DNA from 3 places in the Faecalibacterium sp. i21-0019-B1 genome. Region 2 is predicted to be linked to each of the others. Evidence: a T-box and tRNA genes for the amino acid it is inferred to sense, from the RefSeq annotation. Region 2 holds a T-box; the other regions hold tRNA genes.

Region 1 (10,116 bases), 1.1 Mb from region 2:
CGCAGGGAGACGAGCGCTGCCAGCGCTATTTTTCCAATGCCATCTTCTGCGCCTGTGTGCTCAGCGTGCCGTTCCTGCTGGTGGGCATTTTTGCGCCCGGCGGCCTTCTGCGGCTGATGGGCGGTGACGCGGGGATCGTGGCGCTGGGCATCCCGTATGCCCGCATCTTCCTTATGTTCACGCCCTTCTTCATGTGCAACTATATCGTGTCGGCCTTTGTGCGCAACGACGGCGACCCCTCCCTTGCCATGGTGGCTACCCTGAGCAGCAGCCTGTTCAATGTGGTATTCGACTACATCTTTATGTTTCCCATGGGTCTGGGGCTGGCCGGTGCGGCGCTGGCTACCGCCGTGTCTCCCATCATCAGCATTTCCATCTGCAGCCGGCACTTCTTTAAAAAGGAGAACAGCGTGCAGTTCGTGCGCCAGCGCCCCTCGGCAAGGCTGCTGGGCCAGAGCTGCCAGCTTGGCATCTCCGGCTTTGTGGGTGAGATGAGCTCCGGCGTTACCACCACCGTATTCAACCTCCTGCTGCTGGGTCTGGCGGGCAATGTGGCGGTGGCGGCCTATGGCGTGGTGGCAAACTTTGCGCTGGTGGCAACGGCCATCTTCAATGGTGTAGCACAGGGCGCACAGCCGCTGGTGAGCGAGTGCTACGGAAAAAGCGACAAGGCCGGTGCCAGAAAGCTGCTTATCCTGGGCAGCTGCACTGCACTGGTGCTGGCAGCGGTGCTGTACGGCATCATCTTTGGTGCTACCGATGCACTGGTGGGCGTGTTCAACAGCGAAAGCTCCGCCCGGATGGCCCAGTTTGCCCACATGGGCATGAGGCTGTATTTTGTGGGCTACTTCTTTGCCGGGTTCAACATCGTGGCGGCGGGCTATCTGAGTGCGACCAACCGCCCGGTGGAAGCCTCCGTCACCTCCATCTGCCGCGGCATGGTGGCCATCGTGGCCTGCTCGCTGGTGCTGAGCCGCCTGTTCGGCATGAACGGCGTATGGGCGGCGTTCCCGGTGTCGGAACTGCTCACCGCAGTGCTGACCCTGTTTTTGCTGCTGCGCGGTAAAAAGCAGACCGCATAGCCCTTAAATATAAAGCTCCTGTTCGCGCAGAGATTCCTCGGGCGAAAGCCCACTCTGCGCGGCGTGACCGGCCATTGCCCGCCACTGTGCGGGGGATTGGCCGGTTTCTTTTTTGAACACCCGGCACAGGTAGTTGGCACCGGAAAAGCCGCACAGGCTGGCTACCACGTCCAGTGTGTACTCCCGGTGGAGCAGCAGCCGCTGGGCTGCTTCAACGCGCACCGTGGTGAGGTATTTGCCCGGCGGCACGCCAATGGCTGCGGTAAAGGTGCGCACCAGATGGCTCTTGGACACGCCCAGCCGTTCGCTCAGCTCCTCCACGCCGTAAAGGCCCGCGTAGTTTGCGCGGATGTCCTCAATGGCGGCCTGCACCAGCGGCGGCAGGGCGGACGCGGCACTGTCGGCATCGGCCAGCTCACACAGCAGTGCGTAGGCCAACTGGCTGCGGGCACGGCTGTGGGCGGCCTTTTCCTCAGCAAGGCGGTCCATCAGTTCGGCAGCGGCCGGGCAGGAACCGCCCTTGGCTAGGAAGGGCAGTTCGTGCAGCCCGGCCAGAAACTGGGAAGCCGCCTGCCCGGTAAGCTGGACGCAGAGCAGATGGCAGATGCTTTCCGGCACAAGGGCCAGCGGGGCACGGCTCAGGATCAGGTGCCCGGCAGGCACGGACTGCGGCGGCAAAATGAGCGCTGCACCCAGCGGCAGCGGCCCGGCAGCAGGTACGGATGCAGAGCACTGGCCGCTGGACACAAGGCACACCCACAGTCCTTCGCCGGAGAGGGTGAGGGGGGCAGACAGCTGCAGATCCTGCACGGAAGCGGGAAAAGCGATGGTGTTCCAGTCAAAAAGCAATATCTGACACCTCTGATCAATAAAATGCTATTTTATATCACAAAATTATCTGCTATTATAGTACCAACGAATGAACACGCCGTCAAGAGCGTGAGAACCTTAAAAATTATGGAGGCAAACGACTATGGCTTCGATCAGCTGCCAGCACATCTATAAGATCTATCCGGGTGCTACCGCTCCCGCTGTTACCGACTTTAACCTGGAGATCCAGGATAAGGAATTCATCATCTTCGTCGGCCCCTCTGGCTGCGGCAAGTCCACCACCCTGCGCATGATCGCCGGTCTGGAGGAGATCTCCAAGGGCGAAATGTACATCGGTGGCCGTCTGATCAACGACGTTCCCCCGAAAGATCGTGATATCGCAATGGTGTTCCAGAGCTACGCTCTGTACCCCCATATGACCGTTTACAAGAACATCGCTTTCGGTCTGGAACTGCGCAAGACCCCGAAGGACGAGATCGACAAGCGCGTGCACGAGGCTGCTAAGATCCTGGAGATCGAGCACCTGCTGGACCGCAAGCCCAAGGCTCTGTCCGGTGGTCAGCGTCAGCGTGTTGCTCTGGGCCGTGCAATGGTTCGTAACCCGGCAGTCTTCCTGCTGGACGAGCCTCTGTCCAACCTGGATGCTAAGCTGCGTACCAGCATGCGCACCGAGATCATCAAGCTGCACAAGAAGCTGGCTACCACCTTCATCTACGTTACCCACGACCAGACCGAGGCTATGACCATGGGCGACCGTATCGTTGTTATGAAGGACGGCATCATCCAGCAGGTCGATACCCCGCAGAACCTGTACGATATGCCTTGCAACATGTTCGTTGCTGGCTTCATCGGCAGCCCCCAGATGAATTTCCTGGACGGCACCCTAATCAAGAAGGGCGAGCTGTACGGTGTTGATCTGGGCGGCGACGTGATCCCCCTGCCCAAGGAGAAGACCGCAGACGGCAAGCTGGATGCTTACGTCGGCAAGAAGATCAAGATGGGCGTCCGTCCCGAGGATATCGACGACGAGCCTGAGTTTATGGCAAAGCACGCAGACTGCCAGCTGGATGCTCAGGTGGATGTCTCCGAAATGATGGGTGCTGAGATCTACCTGTATCTGGAGTACAAGGGCAACAAGATGACCGCTCGTGTGGCTCCCACCTCCAAGGCACGCAACGGAGACACTGTCCGCGTTGCATTCGATCCCCACAAGGTCCACCTGTTCGACATCGAGACCGAGCTGACCATCCTGAACTAAAATTTTGCGACGATCATTTTTGATCCTCCTATCATAAGAAAAACCGCCGAAGGAAAGCCTTCGGCGGTTTTTCGTTTGTGTGTTCAGCTTTACGCTTCAATGGACCCGTGCTCTTTTCATTTGCTGGCAGTGCCGGGCGCGGGCTGGTGCACCAGCTCGATAAAAGCTTTCATCTGAGGGGTCAGCCATTTGTCACGGTGGTAAAACAGCTGACGGTGCATCTCCACGGTGCAGTCCGGCACATTCAGCCGGGCAAGACGACCTGCGGCCAGCGCCGGACGCACGATGTACTCCGGCAGGAAGGAAAGACCCATGCCCTGCTCCACCATCTGGCACAGCAGCGCAGCGCTGCCCAGCTCCAGATAAGGGTGGATGGCAAGGCCGCGGGCGGCAAGGCACTGATCCAAAGCGTCGCGGTAGCTCATGCCGCGCTCAGTGAGCAGAAATTCCTGCCGGGGCAGCTCTTCCAGTGTAACGGCTTCCTGCCCGGCAAGCGGGTGAGCGGATGGTGCAATAAAACACACCGGCTCCGGCACATCCGCCGCAAGCACCAGATTGGGCTGCAGCAGGGGCTGGTCCAGCGTATAGGCCAGATCAATCTGATTTGTGCCCAGCATCTGCAGCATTCCGTCGGCAGTGGCGGTGCACAGCACCAGCTCCACCTGCGGGCACAGGGCGTGGTAGCGTTTGAGCAGGCCGGGCAGGAAGGTGGAGCACACCGAATCCGCCAGAGCGATGCGCAGACTGCCGCTGATCTGCCGGGCGGGCTGCAGGGCAGCCTGCGCCTGCTGGGCCGTGGCCAGCAGGGTGCGTGCATAGCCTAAAAAGGTCTGGCCCGCATCGGTGAGCCGCACGGTCTTGCCCACGCGGTCGAACAGCGGTGCGCCCAGCTCTGCTTCCAGCTGTGCGATCTGGGAGGACACCGCCGACTGGGAATAGCCCAGCTGCCGCGCAGTGTGGGAAAAGCTGTGCAGCTCGGCGATGTGCAAAAAGGTATTGATGTTCCGCAGTTCCATAAACGCTTCCTCTCAGCGGCGGGCGATGCCGGTCACGGTGAGCACCTCGCCATCCACGGTAAAATGCACCTCTACCGGGCCGAACTCCATGCCGTACACCCGCTGCGGGTCGTGCTGATAGGAGGGGCGCGGGTCACCTGCCAGTACGCCGGTCAGGGCGGCGCGGTCGGCCTGCGGCACCTGTGCCAGCAGTTCGGGCGGGAACTGTACCTGCAGACGGTGGAACTGGGTCTGGCCGGTAAAGCCCTCGGCGGCATCCGGGTGGCAGTCGGCATAGGGAATGTAAGGCTTGATGTCGTAGATGGGGGTGCCATCCATCAGGTCGGCACCGCGCACGATGAGCACCGGGCCAACGTCCGGCCGGTGCTCGATGCCTTCCAGACGCACGCTGGAAAGGCCCAGAGGATTGGGGCGGAACGGCGACCGGGTGGCGAACACGCCCATGCGGGTGTTGCCGCCCAAGCGCGGCGGGCGTACAGTGGGGGACCAGCTGTCCCGCACCGCGCCGGAGAACTGCCACACCAGCCAGATGTGACTGAAATCTTCCAGACCGCGCACGGCATCGGCATTGCGGTATTCGGGCGCAAAGATCACCTCGCCGCGCAGCTCGTCCACAAGGCCGCTCTGGCGCGGGATGCCGAACTTGGTGGGAAAGGCAGTATGGATATGGGCAATGACCTTCAGGGTCATCTCTTCAGGTGCAGTGGGCATGGCGAACTCCTTTTAATAGATCTTTTTCAGGGGGCATTCCGGCGGGATGCTGTACCGTGCCCGGAATGCGTCCAGTTCCTGAGGCGTGCGAATGAGCTGAACGTCCTCAAAATGGCCATCCGGGGAGATGAAACCGGCCACCTGCTCCCCGGTGCAGATGCTGCACCGCAGTGCAGGCTGCTGGGTGGCGGGGTCGTAAGAACGGGCAGGCTTTTTGCGGGAGAAAAACATGAGAAGCCTCCTCCTTTTATGAAACGTGCCTGAAAGACTGCAGGCGGCTCACAGCCCCCGGCACAGGCCGACAGCGCGGCCCTCAATGTGCAGCTCTTCCAGCTGCAGGCCGGTAAAGATCATGGGTGGGCAGACGGCGGCATTGTCCGCAAGCAGCATCACAGCATCACCCTGCCGGTGGAAGTGCTTGAGGGTGGCCTCGCCGCCAATGCGCACTGCGGCGATCTCGCCCTGCTCCACCTCCGGCTGGCAGCGAATGCATACGATGTCGCCGTCGCAGATGGTGGGGGACATGCTGTCACCGTGGCAGGTCAGGGCAAAGTCGGCGCGCCACGCGGCGGGAACGCCGATATAGCGTTCAATGTTCTGCTCTGCCGTGATAGGAGTGCCGCAGGCAATGGAACCGATCAGCGGGACCTGCGTCATGGCAGGCAGCGGCTCAAAGCCCGGCGGCGGACAGGGTGCGTCCAGCCCCAGCAGATAGGCAGGGGTGGTCTCCAACGCGGCTGCCAGCTCTTCCACCTTGGACTGCGGCAGGTCGTTGATGCCTTTTTCCAGCTTGGTAATGGAGGATTTGGACCGATAGCCCATGCGCTGGGCAAGCTCTTCCTGCGAAAGGCCCAGTTCTTTGCGGCGCAGATGCAGACGGGTAGAAAGCTCAGACATGCGAAACCTCTCTGAAAAACGTATGGTTGTTCTGTAAAAAGAATGCTGTTACCAGAAGTATACCAAAAAATTGCATTAAAATCAACTTTTTTCTGCGAATTTGCAAAAATGGGTTGACACTGAATCAATGCAGGAATATACTACAACTAAAGATTGTGAAACGACATTGCCGATACGAAAAAAGGAGAGAGGAATATGGCAAATACTGAAATGATCCGGGATTATATCCGCGCCAGTGGGTACAAGATGCAGTATGTGGCACGAGCCTTGAAGATCAGCCCCAATGCACTGAACCTGAAACTGCAGGGGCGCACACAGTTCAAGCTGAGCGAAGCAGAACGGCTGAGCGCGGTGCTTGGTCTGAGCATGTACGAGCGGGATCTCTGCTTTTTTGAAGAGCAGAACCGCCGCGAAGTGCTGGCACGCCGCGCGGATGAAAAGAGGAGGGCAGAACATGACAAGCGAGCAGAGAAATCAGACGCGGCTGGCACTGTACCGATATGGGATGCGGCAGCGTGCACGAAGCCCGGTGGAGCGCAGCTGGTGCGCCGCCATTGAGGAGGGCCTTGCCTATTACCGGCAAAACGACCCGCTGCGTGCGGATCTGTTCGAGCTGCGCTATGTACAGCACCGCACGGAGGACGATGTGATCGATCAGCTGCACATCGGCCGCACTACTTACCAGAAAGCCCATCAGGACCTGCTGAGCACCATTGCCGTGTACGCGGCAGAGCGTGGGGTGTTTTACCGCGAGACGGAAAGCTGAAAGCAGAATGCCCCCGGACGCTGCCAGCAGGCAATGTCCGGGGGCATTTTTGAACTCAGGCTTTTTTGTTCGGGTCCTGTTTTTCGCAGTGGCTGTGGCAGGATGCACAGTTGCCGCCGCAGCCCTCGCCCTTCCAGCCGCCCTGCTTGGAGATCCACACAACGGCCAGTGCAAACAGAACGATCAGAACGATCAGCGTAATGATTCCACGAAGTGTCAGCATTTTTTGTACCTCTTTTCCCGGTGGGAAAGTTTCTGTGTTCAGTATACACGATTTGGCATCAAAGGGCAACCGGAAAGCGGATACAAAAAGTGTGATTTTTTTAAAATTAGGGCTTGCATTTTGGCAAAGGCCGTGCTATAATAATCACGTTCCAGTTCGGAACGCACAAAACAAAATATGGAGGATTAGCTCAGCTGGTTAGAGCACCTGCATCACACGCAGGGGGTCTGGGGTTCGAGTCCCTAATTCTCCACCAAACGTAAGGCCGTTTACCTGAAAAGGTAAGCGGCTTTTTCTTGTATCTACGTGCTTTTTGATATGCAAAAGTGAAACAGATTCACTTTTGCATATTGATAATGAAACGTGTAGGAGGCCCCCTTTTCAGTCGTTTGTAGCAAGTTTGTAGCAGATCTGTAGCAAAATTCGGAGAGGAACGGCAAAATGGCTCTGAAAACCCGATTTTTGCAGATTTTTTGGCATAAAATTTTATCCTTGGATTTTGTGCAGAATGACGGTGGTGCTTTTCATTCGGATTCTGATGCCGTACAATAAAGGAAAAGATCATGGATGAAAGGAGAAATCGCTGTGCGCTACACCATCAGGCATTTTGATTTGCCGCTGCTTACCTTTGAAGCAAACATGGACAGTGCAGATACTGACCTCCATATTATAAAGGTCTACGAAGAAAAACGTTCCTTTTTACCTTTGAACCTGACTGTATCAGAAGATGGTGTAGAACGCTGGCTGCGGCATCGCGCAATTCCGAAGAACCGAGCGTATGTAGATGCTCTGCTCTCTAAGGTGGGGCTTTCTTTGAATCGACCGCTTGGAATTATTGCAGCCAATAAAGGTCTTTCGCTCAATGATTGCTTTTGGGTAGATGCAGAGGGTTCCGGGGATACTTTTGAAAAAGTAAATCTTTACGATAACCGATTCAGTCAGGTGCTGGCAGCAATCGCCTTTACAGGATATGGCAGCAGCATACGAACTTCGCTTGCGTCCTGCCCGGAGTTCTCGACCAACGGGATGCTGCCAAAATGCTGGCGCAGACAAAACGGAAAAATCTATCTTTATAAAGGTGGCACGTCAGGGTTCAGTAATCTGGGATTTGAACCGTACTCGGAAATGTATGCTTATCAAGTTGCACAGGTGATGGGCGTGAATGCGATTCGCTACACCCTGACAAAAGATCTGAAAAAGACGCTTTGTTCCAAGTGTGAGCTGTTCACCAGCAAAGAGTATTCTTATATTCCCATCGGACAGCTTGTGCCCAAAGGTGGAATAAAAGCAATTTTTGCGTATTATCAGACGTTAGGTCAGAACTTTGTGGATGCGCTGGAAGATATGCTGGTCTTTGATGCGATCATCTGCAACACTGACCGCCACTATGGAAATTTTGGTGTGCTGGTAGACAATAAAACCAACACGATTGCGGCACCTGCACCGCTGTTTGACCACGGAAACTCGCTGTTCAGTCTGGGCGGAACGGATCTTTGGGACAACCAGAAAGCATTTGATGAATATGCCCGCACACTGCTTCCGCTTGCATACGATGATTTTTTTGCAGCTGCAAAGAGTGCAATGAAACCTCGTCACCGTACAATGCTCCATAAGCTGCTGGATTTCCATTTTGACCGCAGAGCGACACGTTATAATCTGCCGCCAAATCGCTTGAAGATGATCGAAAAAGAGGTACAGCGCAGAGCAAGAGTGCTTTTAGGGTAAAAAAGAAACCGTCAAACGTGAGAGATTTCTCTCTCATGCATTGGCGATTTTTTGTATATCTGAAGCCGTCACACCGTGCCAGTTCATCGTGCTGAGGGCATTGACATATTCCTGCGAGACTTCCTTATTGGGAATACTCGCAATGCGAGCAGAAGGAAAAACATTTCCCTCGTGCAATTTCATGATTGCAGCGTCCATTGTACAGGCACTTGGAAAATGTGTAAAAAGTGTTCTGTATATAGCAGCAATATGAAAGCAGTATTTCACAGCTGGGCATTATGAATCTATAATAGGTAGCTGGAAATAAACAGAAAGAGGGTCTTTTTGATGGCAACGATATTTCCAAGAGAAGAAAAGGCAGAGGCACTGTTCGGGGAGATCCTGAAAAATCCAGAAGCCTGCCGACGCCTGATGGATACCTTCAACGACTCGCTGGACATGGCAGACGTACTGGATGCGCCGGCCGTGAGTGCACAGCAGTTTGCCGCAGCACTGTTCAATGCCTACGAGAACAAGGATCTGTCTGCCTTTCTGATGGCGATCTGCCAGCACAGTATGTTTGACCTGCTACGGAACGCTGCCCTGATCCCGTTCAAATTCAACGCCGATGGTCAGCCGAACCCGGTGATCCTGACGGATGATGCCGGCGTTCTTTTGCCGAACAACAAAGTTGCCGTGAGCAGCAAAGTATACGACCGGTTCATCCGGGTGTTCCAGAAGCAGGAAAAGGTAAAAATGTACCTTGCCAGCGGCTACTGCAAGTATCATGGCTACGACGAAGGCTCGATGGATGTGGTGGAGTACCACTACAACCAGCATTTGGGGCTGCTGCTGATCTACGAACTGCCGGACACCGTGAAGCAGAAGGTAACGGAAGCGGAGGCCTACTCCACCGTCTGGGATATCCAGATGAAGCTGCAGCACGCACTGCCCCGTTCCGTGGTCTACTATGGACAGGATACGCTCAAGGACGGCGGAACCCGCTACGATGAACTTGGCGTTTTTCTGCCGCTGGAACACTTTGCCGACCGGCTGGAACGCCATGTGGAAACTACTACCAAGATCGTTTACGGGGAGTAAATGCCCTGTAAACGAACTCCTTTTATAAGTGCATCACAGCAAAACAAAACGCAGCGAACCGTTAAAAGATTCGCTGCGTTTTGCCTTATATGAGAGAATGGAAATGCTGCACATCAGGTGCAATAACGGAAAGTCTTGTCAGTGACAATACGGGCGAAGATCAGCCCTAACGGCAGTGCTACGATGATGAGAATGGCATCTGCAAACCATGTGGCAGAGTTCATCAGAGACAGGATGCCCAGATTATAGATGGCACGGTAGAAATACAGTCCCGGTACCATGATAACGATGGACGGCACGGTGACGGAGATGCGGGGATAACCGGCGGCGCTCTTCAGGCAGGAGGCCAGCAGTCCGGACAGCAGTGCGCCCAGAAACGCTGCAACAGCGGGCGGAAAGCCCGCAAGGCTCACCAGCTCCAGCCGGAACGTGTTCGTTACCGCACCGATAAGGGCGGCGCAGACTGCCAGGTTCCGGGGACTGTTGAACATGAGCGAAAAGCCGAACACACCGCCAAAACTTGCCAG
Region 2 (10,116 bases):
ATATGACCATCGAGTTTGACGATGCCACCCAGTGCTATAAGATCCCGGTCACCGGCACGGTGGGCTACTACCGCGCTGTCGTCACCAAGCTGTTCAAGCGCAGCGGCAAGCTGCATGTGACCGTGGGCTATATTCCCACCACCAGCACGGACGACAGCATCATCAATGTTTCTTCGGATACGCCCACCAAGTACATGGATTATCTGTTCGAGCGCCAGAGCGGCAGCTGGTATCTCACCGGCCTGACCGAGAGCGAGACCAAGGCCGAGAGCACGGAAAGCACACCGGCCGCGAATGTGCCGGAACCCATGGCAGAAAGCGATGTGCAGGATGCCATTCTTGCAGCAGCCGGTTCGGATTCTGCTTCGGCTGAGGCAGACAGCACCGCTGCAGACGAGGGCGTGGATACACAGGCGGAGGAACAGTCCGCCGACAGCACCGAGGCACAGGCGGACGAAAGCACAGCCAGCCCGGCGGCATAATACAAAACAAAAATACCGGATACAAGGCAGATGCTTCGTATCCGGTATTTTTTATTTGAGGTCAAATTTTACGATCACCAGCCGGTACCACAGGTACGGTACCATGTTCCAGATCATCCACAGCTCCATCAGGATGTAGTTGGGCAGATCCTTCAGGCGGAAAGGCCGCTTGCCCAGCCTGCCGCTTTTCAGCAGGGCAAAGGCTTCGTGCATCCCCTTGTCCCATGCCTCGCCAAAGCCCTGTTTGTGGAACTTGTAGCACTTGAGCAGGTAGCCCACGGCCAGAGGAATGAAGTTTAAAATCAGCATCAGCAGCGGTTCGTTTTTGAGCGGCAGCAGGATGCTGTTGCGGCCGCTCTGCTGGCTTTTGAAGGCGTTGTACTTCACCGCGCCGGTGCTGGCACCGCAGATGTGGTAGCACTTGGCGGTGGGGCAGAGCAGGTTTTTATAGCCTGCATTGTTGGCGCGCCAGCTCAGGTCCACATCCTCAAAGTAGGCAAAGAAGTTCTCGTCAAAATTGCCGATCTCGTCCAGAATGCTCTTGCGGTAGAGCGCCGCACCGCCGCAGGCCGAGAAGATGCGCTTTTGCCGGGTGTAGCGGCTTGCGCGGCGGCCATCGCCGGTCTTGCAGGCAAAGCCCATCCAGGTGACATAATCGCCGGCATCGTCGGCCAGCTCCCGGTCGAAGTGTCGGATCATCAGGCTCTGCACTGCAAAGATTTTCGGGTCGGTCTCAGCGGTGTGGATCAGCTCTTCCAGCCACTGGGGTTCGGCAAAGGCATCGTTGTTGAACAGCACCACATATTCACTGTCCGCCAGCGCAATGCCCTGATTCACTGCATGGGAAAAGCCGGTATTGGTGCCGTTTTCGATGAGGGTGAAATTTTCGCGGCTGCAATAGCTGCGGGCCTGCTCAAGGCTTTCGTCGGTGGAACCGTTGTCCACCACAATGAGCCGGAAGTTCTGTTCGGTCTGGGCATAGACCGACTCGATAGAATCCTTCAGCCAGCCCTTGCCGTTGATATTCGGGATCACGATAGTCGCTTTATACATAAATACTCCTGTATTTCAGTGCAAGTTCACGGGAACAGTATAGCATATCTGCACACAAAAAGAAACCGCATCCCGGCAGGATGCGGCTTCGGCAGGGCAAAAATTATGCGGCAAGGGCTTTCTCGATGTTGGAAAGAATGGTGTCGTGATCCTCGGCGCACACCAGAACCACCTCACCGGTGGGAGCTACGGTGACGGTGGCCGCCTTGGCGACCAGATACTGATCCTCAAGGTAGTGCTCCATGGACTGCTGCTCACTCTGCACATAGGCTTCCAGTGCGGCTTTCACGGCATCGGTCTTGCCCTCGGCTGGCTTTACGATGGCAACGGCGTAGCTGCGCACCATCATGGAGGAAACAGAGGCAGCAAAGCTCTCGTAGCTGCCGTCCTCAAGGCCCAGCAGGGGGAACACGATGTCTTTCAGCTCGTCATTCAGCTGGTCGGCCTCATACTCGGCGCTGTAGCCGTCGATGGCGGTGAATTTGCCGTCCTCACCTTTGGTAAAGATCATATCGTATTCGTTGTCCTCGTCGGTGCGGGCATCGTGGATGATCTGGGAGTAGTCCTTCGGGGCGGCAGAGTCGGCCTTGCTGCCGGCAGAGCAGCCCACCAGAGCAAGCAGGCACAGACCGGCAAGCAGGGAAGCAATGATACGTTTCATAAATGAAGTCCTTTCGTGTGTGAAAATCTTCGTGTGAAAGCGGGCGCAGCGGTTTTGAAGCTATTGTGTGCTGTTTTGCGCCTGCTATCCATAATACGAAAGAACACCCCGGCAGAATTGCACCGCAAACGTAACTATTTTATGAACAGCGTTACAGCATAAGGGCATCCAGCTCGCCGTGGTTCACTGGCGTGGAAAGGATGATCTGGGTGCTGGTGGTGCCCAGCTTCTGGAACTGCAGGATCAGGTGTTCCAGCTGGGGCATGCTGCCGCAGCTCACCTTGACAAGGAAGGTGTACGCACCCGTGACGTGGTAGCACTGCAGCACTTCCTTGCTGCTTTGCAGCAGCTCCAGAAAGGCATCCTGCTTGGAAGGTGCTACCGAAAGGCTGATGAGGGCATCCACATACATCCGGTCAGCGGGACGGTTCAGGGTGACGGTGTAGCCGCTGATGATGCCATCCGTTTCCAGCTTGTGAATGCGGCTGGAAACAGCAGGACTGGTCAGCGATACCTGCTCGGCGATCTCCTTGACCGGCATCCGTGCGTTCTTTGCCAGCAGGGAGAGAATCTTACGATCCAGATCATCCATGGGGAATACTCCTTTTTGAAAATATGTTGGATTGTATAAAATTTTTTGAAAGTAAAGTTTTATTGTTGGTGCAAACATACAAAAGCCAAAAAATTTTGCTTTTGCTTTGCTTTGCGTTAATTATATAAAGTTTTATCGAAAAAGTAAAGACTTAATTTAAAGCAAAACCGGAAAATTTTGTTTGACAAGAAAACAAAAAGGGGTATAATACATCATGCAAGGCAGCGCAGAACAGAAAGCGCCTGCCGCTTTGAATTTGAGATTCACCACTTTATATACTTTCCCACCCCTCTATACACAAAAGCCCGCTGCCAGGCGGGTTTTTGTGTTTGTTGGGGATTTTTTCTTTTTGAAAAAAGCAGTGGCAGACAATGTACTCGACCCATAGAGCAGCTGCTTTCGGCTGCGACCCCGCCCGTGAAAATGCAAGCCCGGAAAGTCCGCAGACTTTCCGGGCTTGTTCTATCTCAAAATATTATTCCGCTGATGATAGCCGGAGCACAGCGGAGGCGATTTAGATCGTGTACGCCTATCAGACCAGATACCCTTCAAAGCAGTGCAGGTCTTCCGTCTTGACGATGCCCTCCAGATACAGCCCGTCCTCCCGGTATTCCTCCACCTGCACGCTGCCGCGCTCCCGCATGGGGGCGGCAAGGCCCAGTTTATCGTAGGGCAGCAGCACCTTTAAGGTGTGCACCCGGTCGCTGAGCACCTCGTCCAGCTTTGCCAGCAGGGTGTCCAGACCGTAGCCGGTCTTGGCACTGGTGAGCAGGATGTCCGGGTCAAAGCTCATGGCACCCGGCTTATCGCACTTGTTGTAGACGGTCAGGCGGGGGATGTCCGCACAGTCCAGCCCGTCCAGAACCTCGTCCGTGACGGCCAGCTGCTCTTCCCGCTGCTCATCGCCTGCGTCTGCCACACGGATGATCACGTCCGACCATGCCGCTTCTTCCAGCGTGGACTTGAAGGCTTCCACCAGATTGTGGGGCAGGCGGGACACAAAGCCCACCGTGTCCACCAGCAGCACCGCCATGCCGCTGGGCAGTATCAGCTTGCGGCTGGTGGGGTCCAGTGTGGCGAACAGCATGTCCGCTTCGGCTACGCTGGGGCCGCACAGAGCATTCATCAGGCTGGATTTGCCCACGTTGGTATAGCCTACAAGGCTGACCACCGGCATCCCGGTCTTGGCACGGGCCTTGCGGCTCTCGCCCCGGCGCTTTTCCATTTCGGCCAGCTTTTCAGCCAGCGCATCGATGCGGGCATGCACATGGCGGCGGTCCAGTTCCAGCTTGGTCTCACCGGCACCGCGGCGTGCACCACCGCCGCCGCCGCCACCGCCGCCCTGACGGCTGAGCGCTTCGCCCATGCCCTGCAGACGGGGCAGGCGGTAGCGCAGAAGGGCCAGTTCGGTCTGCAGCTTGCCCTCGTTGGTGACGGCGCGGCTGCGGAAAATTTCAAGGATCAGCATGGTGCGGTCGATCACTTCCAGTCCGCCCAGCGCATTGGAGATGTTGCGGATCTGGCTGCCGGTCAGTTCACCGTCAAATACGGCGCATTCCGCGCCCAGCGTTTCGGCGGCAAGGGATGCTTCCTCCAGCTTGCCGCTGCCCAGCACGATGCCGGTCTCCGGGGTCTGGCGCTTCTGGGTCACCTGTGCCACGGCTTCCATGTGGTTTGCTTCGCACAGGGCGGAAAGCTCTGCAAGGCTGCGCTCGCAGTCCCACAGGCCCTGATCCAGCGCCAGCAGAATGACCTTCGTCGGGGGTGTTTCTACCAAAATATCGTAAAGTTCGCTCAAAGTAAGTCCTTTCTGTTATATCGTTCTCTTGTCAGCAGATAGCTTCTGCACTCCACCGGTGTGCCGTCAAATTTATGATCAATGGCATCGTGGTGGTAGAGAAAGCCTGCTTTTTCCATCACCCGGCCGCTGGCAGGGTTCTCTTTTGCGTGGCAGCAGGTGAGCCAGCCGCCGTCTGTATTCTCAAACCAGTAGTTTACTGCTGCTTTTAAAGCTTCGGTTGCAAAACCATGGTTCCACCAGTGCTTCCCGATGCAGTAGCCTGCTTCCCAGATGCCGTCTGTGCAGTCCTGCTGCGGCCAGAGCGCTTTCTGTGCCGGGTCACCGAGCAGAGCATTGAAGATGCTGATGCTGCCAAACACCTGCCCGGAAGCCTTTTCCACAATGGCCCACTGGTAGTAGTCCGGGTTCGGGTAAAGGGTGGCCCATGCCGCCAGCAGACCTACGGTCTCCAGCGCGTTTTTGTGCGGCTCCCACCGCAGAAAGCGGGTCACTTCCGGGTCGGATGCCCAGTTCGTATACATCTGCTCGGCATCCTCGGGCAGAAGCTGGCGCAGGAAAAGCCGGTCGGTCTCAAGCGCTTGCGTTCCGGCATGGCGCATGGCACACACCTCCCCACTTTATAAAGTATGCATAGGATAGCACAAATTTTGCGTTCCTGCAAGCGCCGCCGTGAAAAAACGCTTGACCGGACGGCATTTGTGCATTAAACTGAAAGCCAAGCGTTTTTGTAGGAAAAAGGAGAACTCCCTCATGAAGGATGTGCGTGAAATTTTAAAAAAGCGCCCGCTGCTGTTCGATGGCGGCATGGGTACATATTATAAGGCAAAGCCCGGGCAGGAATGTGAGCAGGCAAACCTGCTGGACCCGGACGGCATTTTGACCGTGCACCGCGCGTATCTGGAAGCGGGTGCCGATGCTATCAAGACCAACACCTTCGGCCTGCCGCGCATGGCAGCAGCGCAGAACCCCATGTGGGAGGCCATGGCGGACGAAGGCTGGAAACTGGCTGCACAGGCCGCTGCAAAGACCAGCGCTGCCGTGTTTGCCGATCTTGGCCCGGCCCCGGACACCGAGGCACTCCCGGCGGCACAGATCTATACGGCCCTTGCCGAGCGGTTTGCCGCATTGGGTGCAAAGAACTTTTTGTTTGAGACGCTGAGCAGCGATGCCGGTGTGGCCGAAGCCGCGCGGCAGATCAAAGAAGCAGTGCCGGATGCCTTTGTGCTGGTGTCCTTTGCAGTGCTGCCGGACGGCTACACCCGCGAGGGCCGTCACTGCGCAGAGCTTGTGCGCAGCATGACTGCCTGCGGTGCAGTGGATGCTGTGGGCCTGAACTGCGTTTCTGCTCCCGGTGCCATGCGTGCGCTGGTGCAGCAGCTTGGCGAGACAAAGCTGCCGCTTGCAGTGATGCCCAACGCGGGCTACCCGGTGGTCACACGCACCCGGGTGCAGTATCAGGGCAGGCCGGAATATTTTGCACGGGAGCTGGCCCGCCTTGCTGCCGAGGGTGTGCGCATTCTGGGCGGATGCTGCGGCACTACGCCTGCCCACATTGCGGCCCTGCGTGCGGCACTGGATGCCTTGCCGGAAACACTGCCTGCAGCCCCGGCAGCAGCAGTCTCCACTGCCGCAAAGCCGGAGGTGGAAAAAGACGATGCCTTCCTGCGCAAGCTGAACGCGGGCAAAAAGGTGATCGCCATTGAGCTGGACAGCCCCAAGGATGCCGACCTGACCGGCTATCTGGACGGTGCACGCCGCCTGCAGGCTGCTGGTGCAGACCTTTTGACCATTGCGGACTGTCCCATTGCCCGGGCACGGATGGATTCTTCGCTGGTGGCCTGCCGGGTGCACCGGGAGCTGGGGCTGAACGTGCTGCCCCACATGACCTGCCGCGACCGCAATCTGAACGCCACCAAGGCCCTGCTGCTGGGCCTGTACGCCGAGGGTGTGCGGGAGGTGCTGGCCATCACCGGCGACCCCATCCCCACCGCGGAGCGGGACGAGGTGAAAAACGTGTACCAGTTCAACTCCCGCAAGCTGGCGCAGTACATCGTCTCGCTGGCAGGGGAGGGCCGGGAGATGCCCTCGCCCCTCACCGTGTTCGGTGCGCTGAACCTGAACGCCCGCAACTTTGATGTGGAGCTGCGCCGCGCACAGGAAAAGCTGCAAAATGGCATGAGCGGCTTCCTTACCCAGCCGGTGCTCTCCGCACAGGCGGTGGTGAACCTGAAAAAGACCCGCGAAACGCTGGGCGAAAAGGCGAAAATTCTGGCCGGCATCATGCCGGTGGTGAGCCAGCGCAACGCCATCTTTATGGAGAACGAGGTCAACGGCATCCACGTGGACGCTGAGATCATCGAGCGTTTTGCCGGGCTGGACCGTGCGCAGGGCGAAGAGCTGGGGCTGAAAGTCTCGGTGAAGGCCGCGCAGGCTGCAGCGCCCTATGCAGACGGCTTTTACCTGATGACCCCCTTCAACCGCATCGCCCTGATGGAGCGGCTCATTGCAAGGCTGAAGGATGAAGGGATCGCGGATTGAAAATGGCCGATGCGTTTGCTCTGGCCATTGATAGCGGAAAAAATATTTTTATATTTGCGTTTGTCGTGGCCTGCGGGCCACTCCAAACGCGTTTTCACGAATAAGGCCCAAACCGTAAGATGCAGTGGGATAAATTCTTTTGAAGAAAAAGTAATTGACAAATCGCACAAAAAACGCTATATTCTTTTTATAAATGCGTTGAAGAAGAGTGTGCATCGCTTTTGCCATCCAGAGAGCCGGGGGCTGCTGAAAACCCGGTATGGCCCGGCGGTGTGCTGTCACTTTGGAGCAGGAGCGGTGAGCTGAAGAGCAAGCCGCTCTCGGAGCTGTCCCACGTTACCGGGGCATCAAGGGGCGCAGGATGCTCTGCGCAATTTGGGTGGTACCGCGGTTATTACAGCCGTCCCATGGAACGTTCCGTGGAACGGCTTTTTTCGTCCCACTTCATCATTTTTTACTGGGAGGACCTTATGAAAGAACTTGCAAAACAGTATGATCCCAGCCAGGTGGAAGACCGCATCTACCAGTTCTGGCTGGACGGCGGCTACTTCCACACGAAGGCAGACCCCGACAAGAAACCCTACACCATCGTCATGCCGCCCCCGAACGTCACCGGTCAGCTGCACATGGGCCATGCGGTGGATAACACCATGCAGGACATCCTCATCCGCACCAAGCGGATGCAGGGCTATGCCGCCCTGTGGGTGCCCGGTACCGACCATGCATCCATCGCTACCGAAGCCAAGGTGGTGGAGGCCATGCGTGCCGAGGGCCTGACCAAGGAGATGGTGGGCCGCGATGGTTTTCTGGACCGTGCATGGGCATGGAAGACCAAGTACGGCAACCGCATCGTCAGCCAGCTGAAGAAGCTGGGCAGCAGCTGCGACTGGGATCGTGAGCGCTTTACTATGGACGAGGGCTGCTCCGAGGCTGTCAAGGAAGTGTTCGTGCGCCTGTACGACAAGGGCCTGATCTACCGCGGCAACCGCATGGTCAACTGGTGCCCCCACTGCAACACCTCCATCTCGGATGCCGAGGTGGAGTACGAGGAAAAGGACGGCAGCTTCTGGCACCTGCTGTACCCGGTCAAGGAGACCGGCGAGATGCTGGAGCTGGCTACTACCCGTCCCGAGACCATGCTGGGCGATACCGCTGTTGCCATCAACGGCGATGACCCCCGCTATGCCCATCTGCACGGCTGCCATGTGGTGCTGCCCCTGCTGAACAAGGAGATCCCCATTGTGTGCGACGAGCACGCCGACATGACCAAGGGCACCGGTGTGGTCAAGATCACCCCCGCCCACGACCCTAACGACTTTGAAGTGGGGCTGCGCCACGACCTGCCCATCGTGCGTGTGTTCACCTACGACGGCCACATGACCGGTGCTGCCGACAAGGCTGCTGCCGATGCCCTGTTCGCCGCCGGCAAGAACGCCATCAATGAGCCGGAGGTGCTGGACTGCGGCAAGTACGCCGGCATGACCACCCTCGAGGCCCGCAAGGCCATTCTGGCCGATTTGGAAGCAGGCGGCTTCCTGAAGGAGATCGAGCCCCTCAAGCACGAGGTGGGCACCTGCTACCGCTGCCACTCCACCATCGAGCCCATGGTGTCCAAGCAGTGGTTCGTCAAGATGGAGCCGCTGGCAAAGCCCGCCATCGAGAGCGTGGAAAAGGGCGAGATCAAGTTCGTGCCCGAGCGCTTCACCAAGAACTATATGAACTGGATGAAGAACACCCGCGACTGGTGCATCAGCCGTCAGCTGTGGTGGGGCCATCAGATCCCGGCATGGTACTGCGACGACTGCGGCGAGACCGTGGTGGCAAAGTCTGCTCCCTGTTCCTGCCCCAAGTGCGGCAGCGCAAAGCTCACGCAGGACCCCGATACGCTGGATACCTGGTTCTCCTCCGCTCTGTGGCCCTTCAGCACGCTGGGCTGGCCCAATGAAGAGAGCGAAGACCTCAAGTATTTCTACCCCACTAACACCCTCGTTACCGGCTACGACATCATCGGCTTCTGGGTCAGCCGTATGATCTTCTCTGGTCTGGCCTACACCGGCAAGGCACCCTTCAGCACGGTCTGCATCCACGGTATCGTGCGCGACAGTCAGGGCCGCAAGATGTCCAAGAGTCTGGGCAACGGCATCGACCCGCTGGAAGTCATTGCCCAGTACGGTGCAGATGCCCTGCGCTTTATGCTGGTGGATGGCTCCACCCCGGGCAACGACATGCGTTATATCGAAAAGAAGGTGGAGGCTGCCCGCAACTTTGCCAATAAGCTGTGGAATGCTACCCGCTTTGTGCTGATGAACCTGCCCGAGGACTTTACCCCGGGCCTGCCCAGTGAGGACAAGCTGGATATGAGCGACAAGTGGGTGCTCACCAAGCTGAATCAGGTGGCCGGTGCCATGACCGACAACCTCGACCACTACGAGATGGGTCTGGCCGCCGCCAAGATCAACAGCTTTATCTGGGATGTCTACTGTGACTGGTTCATCGAGATCGCAAAGCCCCGCCTGAACTCCGGCGATGCCGAGCAGGCCGACACCGCCCGCCGTGTGCTGGTGTATGTGCTGGACAAGGCCCTCAAGCTGCTGCATCCCTTCATGCCCTTCATCACCGAGGAGCTGTATCAGGCTCTGCCCGGCTCTGCCGAGACCATCATGACCCAGAGCTGGCCCACCTTTGACGAAGCTCACAACTGGGCCGACGAAGAGGAAGCCTTTGAAAAGGTCATGGACTACATCAAGGCCGTGCGTACCATGCGTACCGAGATGAATGTCCACCCCGCCAAAAAGACCAGCATGATCATCGAGACCGCCGACGCTGCACCCTTCCAGAAGGCACAGGTCTATCTGGCAAAGTTTGCCTTTGCCACCGACGTGACCTTTACCGAGAAGTACGAGGGCAGCACCGACGGCATGGTGCAGGTGTCCACCCACGCCGCCCGCGGCTTCATCCCCATGATGGAGCTGATCGACCGCGACAAGGA
Region 3 (10,116 bases), 450 kb from region 2:
GAAGACCCCACTGCGCCGGTGGCAAACAGTACAAGGATGGTCAGCACCGCTACGATGATGACGGTGCGGCGGATGCGCCGTGTGCGCACCCGGGCCCGGGCGGCTTCCAGATATTCGACGCGTCCGGCAGAAAGCGTCTCCCCTTCGGCGGAATGTCCGCCGCGGCGAATTTTGCTCATGAATGGTTCTCCTTACAGATCATACTCCACACACTTCAAAAATAGGCCCTTGGCGGGCAGGGTCGGCCCGGCGCGGCTGCGGTCACGGCTTTCCAGAATGGCGGGAATTTCCGCCGGGTCCAGCCGGCCTGCGCCCGCTTCGCACAAAGTGCCTGCCAGAATGCGCACCATGTTGTACAGGTAGCCGTCGGCGGTCACTTCAATGTCGATCTCGTCCCCCTCGCGGGTAACATGACAGTCCGTGATGGTGCGCACGGTATCGCCATGGGCTGCAGCGGAAGAGCCCGCCGCGCACAGGGCCAGAAAATCGTGCCTGCCCACGAACTGCTGCGCCGCCGCCTGCATTCTGGCTTCGTCCAGATGCCGGGGCACCCGGGTGTAATAAGCCGCGTCAAAAGGCGAGTCGATGGGGTGGTTGTGGATGCGGTAGAGATAGGTTTTGGTATGGGCCGCGTACCGGGCATGGAAGTCCTCCGGCACCACCTGCGCGTCCAGCACCCGGATGTCCGGCGGCAGATGCTGGTTGAGCGCCAGCGGGAGCTTTGCCGCCGGGATGCGGGTATCGGCGTGGAAGTTGAGCTTGAAGCCCAGCGCGTGCACCCCTGCATCGGTGCGGCTGCAGCCCTTGATATCGGGGCGGCTGCCCAGCACGGCCTGCAGCGCATCCTGAAAGGTTTGGGCCACGCTGCGGCCATTGGGCTGCACCTGAAAGCCGCAGTAATTGGTGCCGTCGTAGGCAAGGGTAAGTAAAAAGTTCATAAAGTTTGTTCCAAATGATATACAGGCTTGCCCTCTCCGTCATTGCTCCGCAATGCCACCTCCCCCAGAGTGGGAGGCCTTGGCATTCCACGCAAGCTTTCTGGTTTTGCCAAGGGCTCTCCCTTTGGGAGAGCTGTCACCGAAGGTGACTGAGAGGGCGAGGTCGTTCACCTTAAAAATTCGGGAACACCAGCCGGGAGGCAAGGATCACCGCAAAGCAGGCGATGCACACGGCCAGGTCGATATAATCCTGCTTTTCGCAGCGCAGCACCTTCAGGCGGGTGCGGCCGTCGCCGCCCCGGTAGCAGCGGCATTCCATGGCCATGGCCAGCTCGTCCGCGCGGCGGAAGGCCGAAATGAACAGCGGGATGAGCACCGGCACCAAGGCTTTTACCCGGTCGGTCATCTTGCCGGTGTCCAGCTGGGCACCGCGGGCTTTCTGGGCGTTCATAATTTTGTCCGTCTCCTCAATGAGGGTGGGGATGAAGCGCAGGGCAATGCTCATCATCATCGCCAGCTCGTGCACCGGGAAGTGCAGTTTGCCCAAGGGCTTCAGCAGCTGCTCGATGGCATCCGTGAGCACGATGGGGCTGGTGGTGTAGGTGAGCAGGCTGGTGCCCGCGATGAGCGCCATGACGCGCACTGCCATCAGCACAGCATAGCGCACACCCTCGGCATAAATGGTCAAAAACCAGATGTGCACCAGCGGTTCGCCCTCGCCTGACACAAAGAACAGGTTCAGCACCGCTGTGAAGATCACGATGGGCAGGATGGGCTTTAAGCTCTTGAGGATCATTTTGCCGGGAATTTTTGCCACCTTGTACATCACTGCCAAAAACAGGATGGAAAGGGCAAGGCCCAGCGGATTGGAAGCTGCAAACAGCAGCACGATATAGGCGATGGTCAGCACCAGTTTCAGGCGCGGGTCGAACCGGTGCACCAGACTGTTGCCCGGGAAGTGCTGGCCAATGGTGATATCTCTCAGCATCCGGCAGCGCCTCCTTCCTTCTTTGCTTCCCGCGGGAGCACAAGGCTCTCGCCTGCCTCCCGGCGGCGCTTGGCCTCCAGGATCATCTTGACCGCATAGGGGATGGTGTACACATCAGCGGGCACATCCACACCCATCTCCCGCAGCTTGAGGAAGATCTTCGTCACCTGCGGCACGGAAAGCCCCAGCTCCAGCAGCTCCGGAGCGCGGGCAAAGACTTTTTCCACGGTGTCGTACATGGCAATTTTCTTGTTGCTCATCACCAGAACGCGGTTGGCGTACTTGGCAATGTCCTCCATGCTGTGGGACACCAGCAGCACAGTGGTGCCGGTCTTTTTGTGGTACTCCTTCACCTCGCTGAGGATGTCGTCCCGTCCCTCCGGGTCAAGGCCCGCAGCAGGCTCGTCCAGCACCAGAATGCGGGGCTTCATGGCCATAACGCCCGCCACGGCCACCCGGCGCTTCTGGCCGCCGGAAAGCTCAAAGGGACTGCGCTCCAGCAGGGCCGGGTCAAGGCCCACGAAATCGGCGGCTTCATGCACGCGGCGGTCGATCTCGGCTTCGTCCAGACCCATGTTCTTGGGGCCGAACGCGATATCTTTATAACAGGTCTCCTCGAACAGCTGGTACTCCGGGTACTGGAACACCAGACCGGTGAGGAAGCGGAAGTCCCGGATCTTCTCCGGATCTTCCCACAGGTCGCGGCCATCGATATAAATTTTGCCGCTGGTAGGCTTGTTCAGGCCGTTCATGTGGGTGATGAGGGTGCTCTTGCCGGAGCCGGTGGCCCCGATGATGCCCACAAAGTCGCCCTCTTCCACCGTAAAGCTCACGTCGTCCAGCGCCGTCACTGCATTGGGCATGCCGGGGTTGTAGACGTAGCTCAGATGTTCTACTTTGATGATATCTGCCATTTGCGTCTGCCCCCCTTACTGCAAAAGCTCGTACAGAGCCTGTGCGCATTCGCCGGTGTCGATGATGCCCTCCGGCATCGGGATGCCGGCCTTCACCAGCTCGTCCCGCAGCTCTGCAGCCTGCGGCACATCCAGATGCAGGGAGCGCACCTTCTCGGTCTGGCTGAACACCTCTTTGGGGGTGCCCTCCATCACCACATGGCCCTTGCTCATCACCAGCACACGGTCTGCCTGCGCAGCTTCCTCCATGTAGTGGGTGATGGACACCACGGTGATGCCCATATTCCTGTTCAGGTAGTGGATGGTCTGCATCACCTGCTCACGGCCCCGGGGGTCCAGCATGGCGGTGGCTTCGTCTAATATCAGGCAGTCCGGCCGCATGGCAACAACGCCTGCAATGGCAACGCGCTGCTTCTGGCCGCCGGAAAGGTTGTGGGGTGCGCGCTCGCGGTACTCATAGATGCCGGCCATCTTCATGGAGTCGTCCACGCGGCGGCGCATCTCTTCGGGCGGCACACCGAGGTTTTCCAGTGCAAAGGCAACGTCTTCCTCCACCACGGTGGCAACGATCTGATTGTCCGGGTTCTGGAACACCATGCCCACGGTCTGGCGGATATCATAGATCTTGTCATCGTCTGCGGTGTCCATGCCCTCCACGTAGACCTTGCCGCTCTCCGGCAGCAGGATAGCGTTGAAGTGCTTTGCCAGCGTGGACTTGCCGCAGCCGTTGGCACCCAGCACGGCCACGAATTCGCCGCGCTTTACTTCCGTTGAGACACCGTCCAGTGCGTAAATCGGCTGGTCGCTGTCGTAGCGGAATTTCAGATTTTGTGCTGTTAAAATCGTCTCTTCCATTTGTGTTTCTCTTTCTGGTGGTGCGCCCCTCTGAAAGGGGCTGTACCCCATTCTTGAATCGTATAACCCTCTCAGTCACGGCTGACGCCGTGCCAGATTCCCCTTTTTGTCACCTGCGGTGACATCTTCCCCCGGAGCGGGGGAAGTCTTTCCTCTCAGGGAGGGCTTTTAATCATCTTACCGTAAGCTCTTATAAAGCTCCCCCTTTCGGGGGAGCTGTCGCCGCAAGGCGACTGAGAGGGTTCTTTCCTTATTCTTCCCAGATGGCGGTTGCGCCGCAGGGTACCACGCCGCCGGTGGCAGAGACCGGCAGGCCGATCTCGTCGCAGCTGGTCTCGCCGCCAAAGCGGGGCACCAGCGTGGTCTTGAGCATATATTCCATGACCGCCGGGGACAGGCCGGTGGTGTAGCTGTTCACTGCAAAAAACAGCGGCGTATCGCTCAGCACCTCTTCGCACTGGCTGATGAGGTCGTAGATGCAGTCCTCCAGCTTCCAGATCTCACCGCCGGGGCCGCGCCCGTAGCTGGGCGGGTCCATGATAATGCCGTCGTAGGTGTTGCCGCGGCGTTTTTCGCGGGCAACGAACTTGGCACAGTCGTCCACCAGCCAGCGGATGGGCCGGTCGGCAAGGCCGCTTGCCGCAGCATTGTCCTTACCCCACGCCACGATGCCCTTGGAGGCATCCACATGGCAGACGGTGGCACCTGCCGCCGCACAGGCCAGCGTGGCACCGCCGGTGTAGCCGAACAGGTTCAGCACCTTTACCGGGCGGCCTGCGGTACGGATCTTTTTGGCGTACCATGCCCAGTTGACGGCCTGCTCCGGGAACACGCCGGTGTGCTTGAAGCCGGTGGGGCTGACGATGAGGGTGAGCTTATCCTCGCCCTCGCCGCAGCTGATCTTCCACTTTTCGGGCAGACGGCGCTTGTACTCCCACTCGCCGCCGCCCTGATTGGAGCGGTGATAAACAGCATCTGCCTTTGCCCACAGCGGGCTCTGCTTGGGTGTTTTCCACACCACCTGCGGGTCCGGGCGGATGAGGATGGTCTCACCCCAGCGCTCCAGACGGTTGCCGTCGGTGGCATCCAGCAGTTCATAGTCTTTCCAGGTATCTGCAGGGCGCATAGCGTCCTCCCTTCTCTTTTCTCCGTTTCTTACTGGCCCAGAATGCGCTTGTTGATCTTATCCACGATGCGGTCGGCGCAGCGGTGGATGGCGTCCAGATCCTGGCCCTCCACCATCACGCGGATCTTCGGCTCGGTGCCGGACACCCGCACCAGCACGCGGCCCATGCCCATGAGCTTCTGCTGCTCGTTCTCAATGAAACCGGCCAGAACTTCGTCCTCTTTGTAGGCTTTTTTCTGGGCGGCGTTGGCGGTCACATTCACCAGCACCTGCGGATACTGGGCGTAGATGCAGTTCAGCTCGCTCATCTTCTTGCCGCTCTCAGCCAGCAGCTTGAGCAGCTTGCCGGCGGTCAGCTCACCGTCGCCGGTGGTGGCATGGTGCAGCAGGATCACATGGCCGCTCTGCTCGCCGCCGATGGCAAAGCCGTTCTCGCGCATGTTTTCCAGCACGTAGCGGTCGCCCACGGCGGTCTTTTCGGTGTTGATGCCCTGACTCTCCATATATTTGATGAAGCCCAGATTGGACATGACCGTAACCACGGCGGTGTCGCCGTCCAGACGGCCTTTTTTCTTCATGGTCATGGCCAGCAGGGCAATGATCTTGTCGCCGTCCATCTCGTGACCCTTTTCGTCGCAGCCAAGGCAGCGGTCGGCATCACCGTCAAAGGCAATGCCACAGTCGAAGCCGCCCTCTACAACAGCCTTTTCCAAATTGTCGAGGTGGGTGCTGCCCACGCCCTTGTTGATGTTCTGGCCGTCAGGCTCAATGCCGATAAAGGTGCACTTTGCGCCCAGACGGGGGAACAGCTTCTGTGCCACTGCTGCGGATGCGCCGTTTGCACAGTCGATGCAGACGTTCAGGCCGGTCAGGTCGCCGTGGATGGACTCGTACAGGTGATCCACATAGTCCTGCAGGCCGTCATCGCGGCGGTACACACGGCCCACCTCGGCACCGGTCTTCAGCTCAATGCCCGCGCAGTCGTTGTCAATGTAGACCTCGATCTCGTTCTCCACCTCGTCCGGCAGCTTATAGCCGGTACCGGCAAAGATCTTGATGCCGTTGAACTCCATCGGATTGTGGGAGGCAGAGATCACGATGCCGGCATCGGCATTGTACTTGCCCACCAGATAGGCCACAGCGGGCGTTGGCAGAACGCCCAGACTTTCCACATCCGCACCCACGCTGCACAGACCGGCGGTCAGGGCTGCTTCCAGCATATCGCCGGACTGGCGGGTGTCCTTGCCGATCAGGATGCGCGGACGGTGGCCGGTGCTGCCGGTCAGCACCGCAGCAGCGCCGCGGCCGATCTTCATTGCCAGCTCACAGGTCAGGTCTGCGCCTGCAACACCGCGCACACCATCGGTTCCAAAATATTTTCCCATAATAATACCCCACTTTCTATAGAAAGAAGCAAGTTTTAATATTGTAAGCATCCTCGCCCTCTCCGTCATCGCTGCGCGATGCCACCTCTCCCTTTGGGAGAGCTGTCGAACGAAGTGAGACTGAGAGGGCAAGCCCGTTTATCTTAGAACAAACTCTGCTGCCCGTTGTCCTCGGGCGCAGCGGCCTCCGGCGCTTTCAGGCCCAGATGTTCGTAGGCCAGCCGCGTTGCGCAGCGGCCCCGGGGTGTCCGGGTCAGAAAGCCCATCTGCATCAGATACGGCTCACACAGGTCTTCCAGCGTGACGGATTCCTCGCCGAGGGCCGCCGCCAGCGTTTCCAGACCCACCGGGCCGCCGTTGTACATTTCAATGATCGCACGCAGCATACTGCGGTCCAGTTCGTCCAGACCCAGTGCGTCCACGTCCATCCGCTTGAGGCCCATCAGGGCCACATCCCGGTCAATGATGCCGTCGCCCAGCACGGTGGCAAAGTCGCGGATGCGCTTCAAAAAGCGGTTTGCCACGCGGGGCGTGCCGCGGCTGCGCTTGGCCAGCTCGTAAGCACCTTCCGGCGTGATGGGCTGATCGAGGATGCCTGCCGAGCGCTGGATGATCTTGCTCAGTTCATCCGGGCTGTACAGCTCCAGCTTGAGCAGCACGCCAAAGCGGTCGCGCAGAGGGCCGGTGATCTGGCCTGCACGGGTGGTGGCACCCACCAGCGTGAACCGCGGCAGGTTGATGCGGATGCTCTGGGCGCTGGGGCCTTTGCCGATCATGATATCCAGCGCATAGTCTTCCAGTGCCGGATACAGCACCTCTTCCACCTGACGGGACAGGCGGTGGATCTCGTCGATGAACAGTACATCGCCCTCCTGCAGATTGGTGAGCAGGGCAGCAAGGTCGCCGGGCTTTTCAATGGCCGGGCCGCTGGTAATACGGATCTGTACGCCCATTTCGTTGGCAATGATGCCTGCCAGTGTGGTCTTGCCAAGGCCCGGCGGGCCGTAGAGCAGGATGTGGTCCATCGGTTCGCCGCGCCGCTTGGCAGCTTCCAAGTAAATTTTCAGGTTCTGCTTGACCTTTTCCTGCCCGATATAGTCTTCCAGATGCTGCGGGCGGAGGTTGTTTTCCTCGCTGTCCGCCGCCGTCATGCCGGGCTGCATCATTTTTGCGCCGTACAGCGCAGTTTCGTCCTGCATTCTTTACCTCCTGCCTGCCATGCTGCGCAAGGCCAGTTTGATGATCTCTTCCACGGGCAATGCCGCGTCGATCTTGGAAACGGCAAGCGCTGCCTCGCTCTGGCTGTACCCCAGCGACACCAGCGCCGCAATGGCCTGACTGCTGCCCTGAGAAGCCTGTGTGTCGGCGGAAGCACCCGCCACATCCTCCAGCGAGATGCCGTCCACAAAGCCCTTGGCGACCTTATCCTTCAGCTCCAGCACGATGCGCTGTGCAAGCTTCGGCCCCACGCCGGAAGCCGCCTTGAACGCCTTGTGGTCCCCCGCCGAGATTGCCAGTGCCACGCGGTCCGGCTCCATCACACTCAGGATGGCAAGGCCAACCTTAGGCCCCACGCCAGACACGGCGGTCAACATCTCAAAGCAGGCCTGCTGCTGCTCGGTGGCAAAGCCGTAAAGGCTCACGTCGTTCTCGGTGATGCTCATCACGGTATAAATGGTGGCTTCCTTGCCCACGCCGGGCAAGGCCCCGGCCACGCTGGCCGGGCACTGGGCATAGTAGCCTACACCGCCGCAGCTGAGCACCACGGCATTCATGCTTTTTTTGACGATTTTTCCTGTCAGACAGTAGATCATTTAAAGCCCTCTCAGTTTCTGTGTCGGCCAATTTTCCTCTGTTCAGCTCGCCCTTCGGGAGAGCTCCGGTGCCGCGCCGCTGCAGGCGGACGGAACCGGTGAGAGGGTCAGATCGGCCCGGCCACACGGCGGACAAAGCGGTTGAGCTGGTTGCCGTTGGTGTGGCAGAAGGTGATCGCCATTGCCAGCGCATCGGCGGTATCGTCCGGCTTTGGCACGGCGGGCAGATGCAGCAGCACGCGGGTCATCTCCTGCACCTGCTTTTTCACGGCCTTGCCGTAACCGGTAACAGCCTGCTTTACCTGCATGGGGGTGTACTCGTAGATGGGCAGGCCTGCCTGCGCTGCCGCCAGCAGGATCACGCCGCGGGCTTCTGCCACGCCGATGACCGTGGTCTGATTGTGCTGGTAGAACAGCTTTTCGATGGCAAGCGCCTCGGGCCGGGTGCGCTCGATCACCTCTTTGATGCCTGCATACACCTCGTCCAGACGGCGCTCGAACGGCACGCCCGCGTCGGTGCACACCGCACCGAAATCCACCGGCGCAAACCGGTTGCCTGCGTAATCCACCACGCCCCAGCCCACGATGGCGTAGCCGGGGTCGATGCCCAAAACTCTCATGCTGCAAATACCTTCCGATACTATTCCTATTATAACTTTATTATTATATCACAACAAAACAGTGTGAGCAACAGAAAACCTTTCGCCTGCCGCCGCCAAATGTGCGCTGGCTCGTAAAAAGGGCAGTCAGCGCCCCTGCCTTTAAAAAAGTTTTACAATTTTTGAAAAAGCACTTGCTTTTTGGCAGAAGGTATGGTAATATAATCAAGCTGATTTCGGCAAAACAGAATATGGACGGTTAGCTCAGCTGGTAGAGCATCTGCTTGACGTGCAGGAGGTCACAGGTTCGAGTCCTGTACCGTCCACCAAACAGTTCGTACTCGAACCCAATTCTCTATGAGAAAGGGTTCGGGTACGTTTTTTGTTTATCGGAAATTCTGCGGAAGGACTACACAGAGCGTTAAACGAGCAAAGGCAGGGTATCACTATGACGGTGGTATCCTGCCTTTTGCTTTGAGGAATCAAGTTCGCTTTGTGCGAACTTGATCGCCATCTATATGGCGCATTGATGGCAATTGCTGCGTACGTGCGTACCGGGAGCCTGTACACCTCTGGCAAGGTGTAACACACTAGACTTTGTTCCAAAGTCCGTGTGCTAAGGGGTCAAGCCCCTTAGAATCCCTGCGGATTGTGTACGCACGTACGCAGAAAAATGGCAAAATTTCACTATATCGGGCTGTTCTTTCATGGTGGAGTGTGGTATACTCGGCTTAGCCCAGTAAATCGGAAGTTATGGAGGTACTTTATGAACGAGAGAGAAAAAATTATCCGATTATGGTTTGATATGTGGATTAAGAAAGCAGATTTAGGAATTGACAATATTTTTACAGATGATGTTGTATATACTGAGAGTTGGAGTCCTAAATATGAAAACCGCAAAACGGTAAAGCACTGGTTTGACGAATGGAATACACGCGGAAGTGTTCTTGTCTGGGAGATTAAGCAATTTTTTCATCAAGGCAATCAAACAATCGTGGAGTGGTATTTTAAAAGCAAAATGAATAATGGAAATGTTGAAGAATTTGACGGAATATCTTTAATTGTATGGACACAGGATAACAAAATAAAATCATTAAAAGAGTTTGGTTGCAATCTTCATAATTACAATCCATATCGAGATAGTGATATTCCCGTATTTCGAGAAGAAAAAGCAAATTGGTTTTGAGAGGACTATAAATTCCAGTTTGCCGTACTCGTTCCAGCAGGGTTTGGGGCAGGCACGCCCCAACAAGAGCACTTCGGAAACTCACATGAGTTGAAGAAGTGAAGTCCCGGATGGACAAGAAATTTTCAAGAATTGAAAATTTGTGGCCACGGGACGATTCTTGCTCTCAGCTTTTTCACTGCGTTTCGCAATTTGCACATTTCAATCTGCTCGCAGATTGTTGACAAGCTGCGCTTGACCCGATAATATAAAGGCAAGTCGAATACACGCCAAGGAGGTGCAACCATGACCGCCGTGATCTACGCCCGCTA

Evidence for each region. The T-box of region 2 lies ahead of ACGHP1_RS03580 (valine--tRNA ligase). A T-box ahead of a tRNA ligase gene usually reads a tRNA of that ligase, here a tRNA-Val.
Region 1: it has a tRNA-Val gene. The T-box ahead of ACGHP1_RS03580 (valine--tRNA ligase) is inferred to sense a tRNA for this amino acid. The anticodon was not compared.
Region 3: it has a tRNA-Val gene. The T-box ahead of ACGHP1_RS03580 (valine--tRNA ligase) is inferred to sense a tRNA for this amino acid. The anticodon was not compared.

What each region holds. Positions count from the first base shown of each region.
Region 1 covers NZ_AP031425.1:2,650,326-2,660,441, reverse strand. Annotated here, with positions in the region: gene ACGHP1_RS13250 (MATE family efflux transporter) at 1-1,082, shown strand, start outside; gene ACGHP1_RS13245 (helix-turn-helix domain-containing protein) at 1,086-1,931, opposite strand; gene ACGHP1_RS13240 (ABC transporter ATP-binding protein) at 2,056-3,171, shown strand; gene ACGHP1_RS13235 (LysR family transcriptional regulator) at 3,288-4,187, opposite strand; gene tsaA (tRNA (N6-threonylcarbamoyladenosine(37)-N6)-methyltransferase TrmO) at 4,200-4,898, opposite strand; gene ACGHP1_RS13225 (hypothetical protein) at 4,911-5,129, opposite strand; gene ACGHP1_RS13220 (LexA family transcriptional regulator) at 5,178-5,795, opposite strand; gene ACGHP1_RS13215 (helix-turn-helix transcriptional regulator) at 5,991-6,353, shown strand; gene ACGHP1_RS13210 (hypothetical protein) at 6,325-6,561, shown strand; gene ACGHP1_RS13205 (FeoB-associated Cys-rich membrane protein) at 6,617-6,784, opposite strand; tRNA gene ACGHP1_RS13200 (tRNA-Val) at 6,964-7,040, shown strand; gene ACGHP1_RS13195 (XRE family transcriptional regulator) at 7,352-8,509, shown strand; gene ACGHP1_RS13190 (hypothetical protein) at 8,543-8,707, opposite strand; gene ACGHP1_RS13185 (DUF4866 domain-containing protein) at 8,837-9,589, shown strand; gene ACGHP1_RS13180 (threonine/serine exporter ThrE family protein) at 9,703-10,116, opposite strand, start outside.
Region 2 covers NZ_AP031425.1:760,958-771,073, forward strand. Annotated here, with positions in the region: gene ACGHP1_RS03545 (Ice-structuring protein) at 1-482, shown strand, start outside; gene ACGHP1_RS03550 (glycosyltransferase family 2 protein) at 534-1,535, opposite strand; gene ACGHP1_RS03555 (DUF4358 domain-containing protein) at 1,639-2,196, opposite strand; gene ACGHP1_RS03560 (Lrp/AsnC family transcriptional regulator) at 2,348-2,788, opposite strand; gene hflX (GTPase HflX) at 3,321-4,586, opposite strand; gene ACGHP1_RS03570 (GNAT family N-acetyltransferase) at 4,583-5,188, opposite strand; gene ACGHP1_RS03575 (bifunctional homocysteine S-methyltransferase/methylenetetrahydrofolate reductase) at 5,340-7,127, shown strand; T-box leader at 7,317-7,538, shown strand; gene ACGHP1_RS03580 (valine--tRNA ligase) at 7,598-10,116, shown strand, end outside.
Region 3 covers NZ_AP031425.1:306,242-316,357, reverse strand. Annotated here, with positions in the region: gene ACGHP1_RS01515 (DUF5711 family protein) at 1-179, opposite strand, end outside; gene truA (tRNA pseudouridine(38-40) synthase TruA) at 192-938, opposite strand; gene ACGHP1_RS01505 (energy-coupling factor transporter transmembrane protein EcfT) at 1,111-1,926, opposite strand; gene ACGHP1_RS01500 (energy-coupling factor transporter ATPase) at 1,920-2,840, opposite strand; gene ACGHP1_RS01495 (energy-coupling factor transporter ATPase) at 2,856-3,695, opposite strand; gene ACGHP1_RS01490 (class I SAM-dependent methyltransferase) at 3,946-4,821, opposite strand; gene glmM (phosphoglucosamine mutase) at 4,851-6,206, opposite strand; gene ruvB (Holliday junction branch migration DNA helicase RuvB) at 6,350-7,405, opposite strand; gene ruvA (Holliday junction branch migration protein RuvA) at 7,409-8,020, opposite strand; gene ruvC (crossover junction endodeoxyribonuclease RuvC) at 8,128-8,640, opposite strand; tRNA gene ACGHP1_RS01465 (tRNA-Val) at 8,873-8,948, shown strand; gene ACGHP1_RS01460 (nuclear transport factor 2 family protein) at 9,386-9,805, shown strand; gene ACGHP1_RS01455 (recombinase family protein) at 10,091-10,116, shown strand, end outside.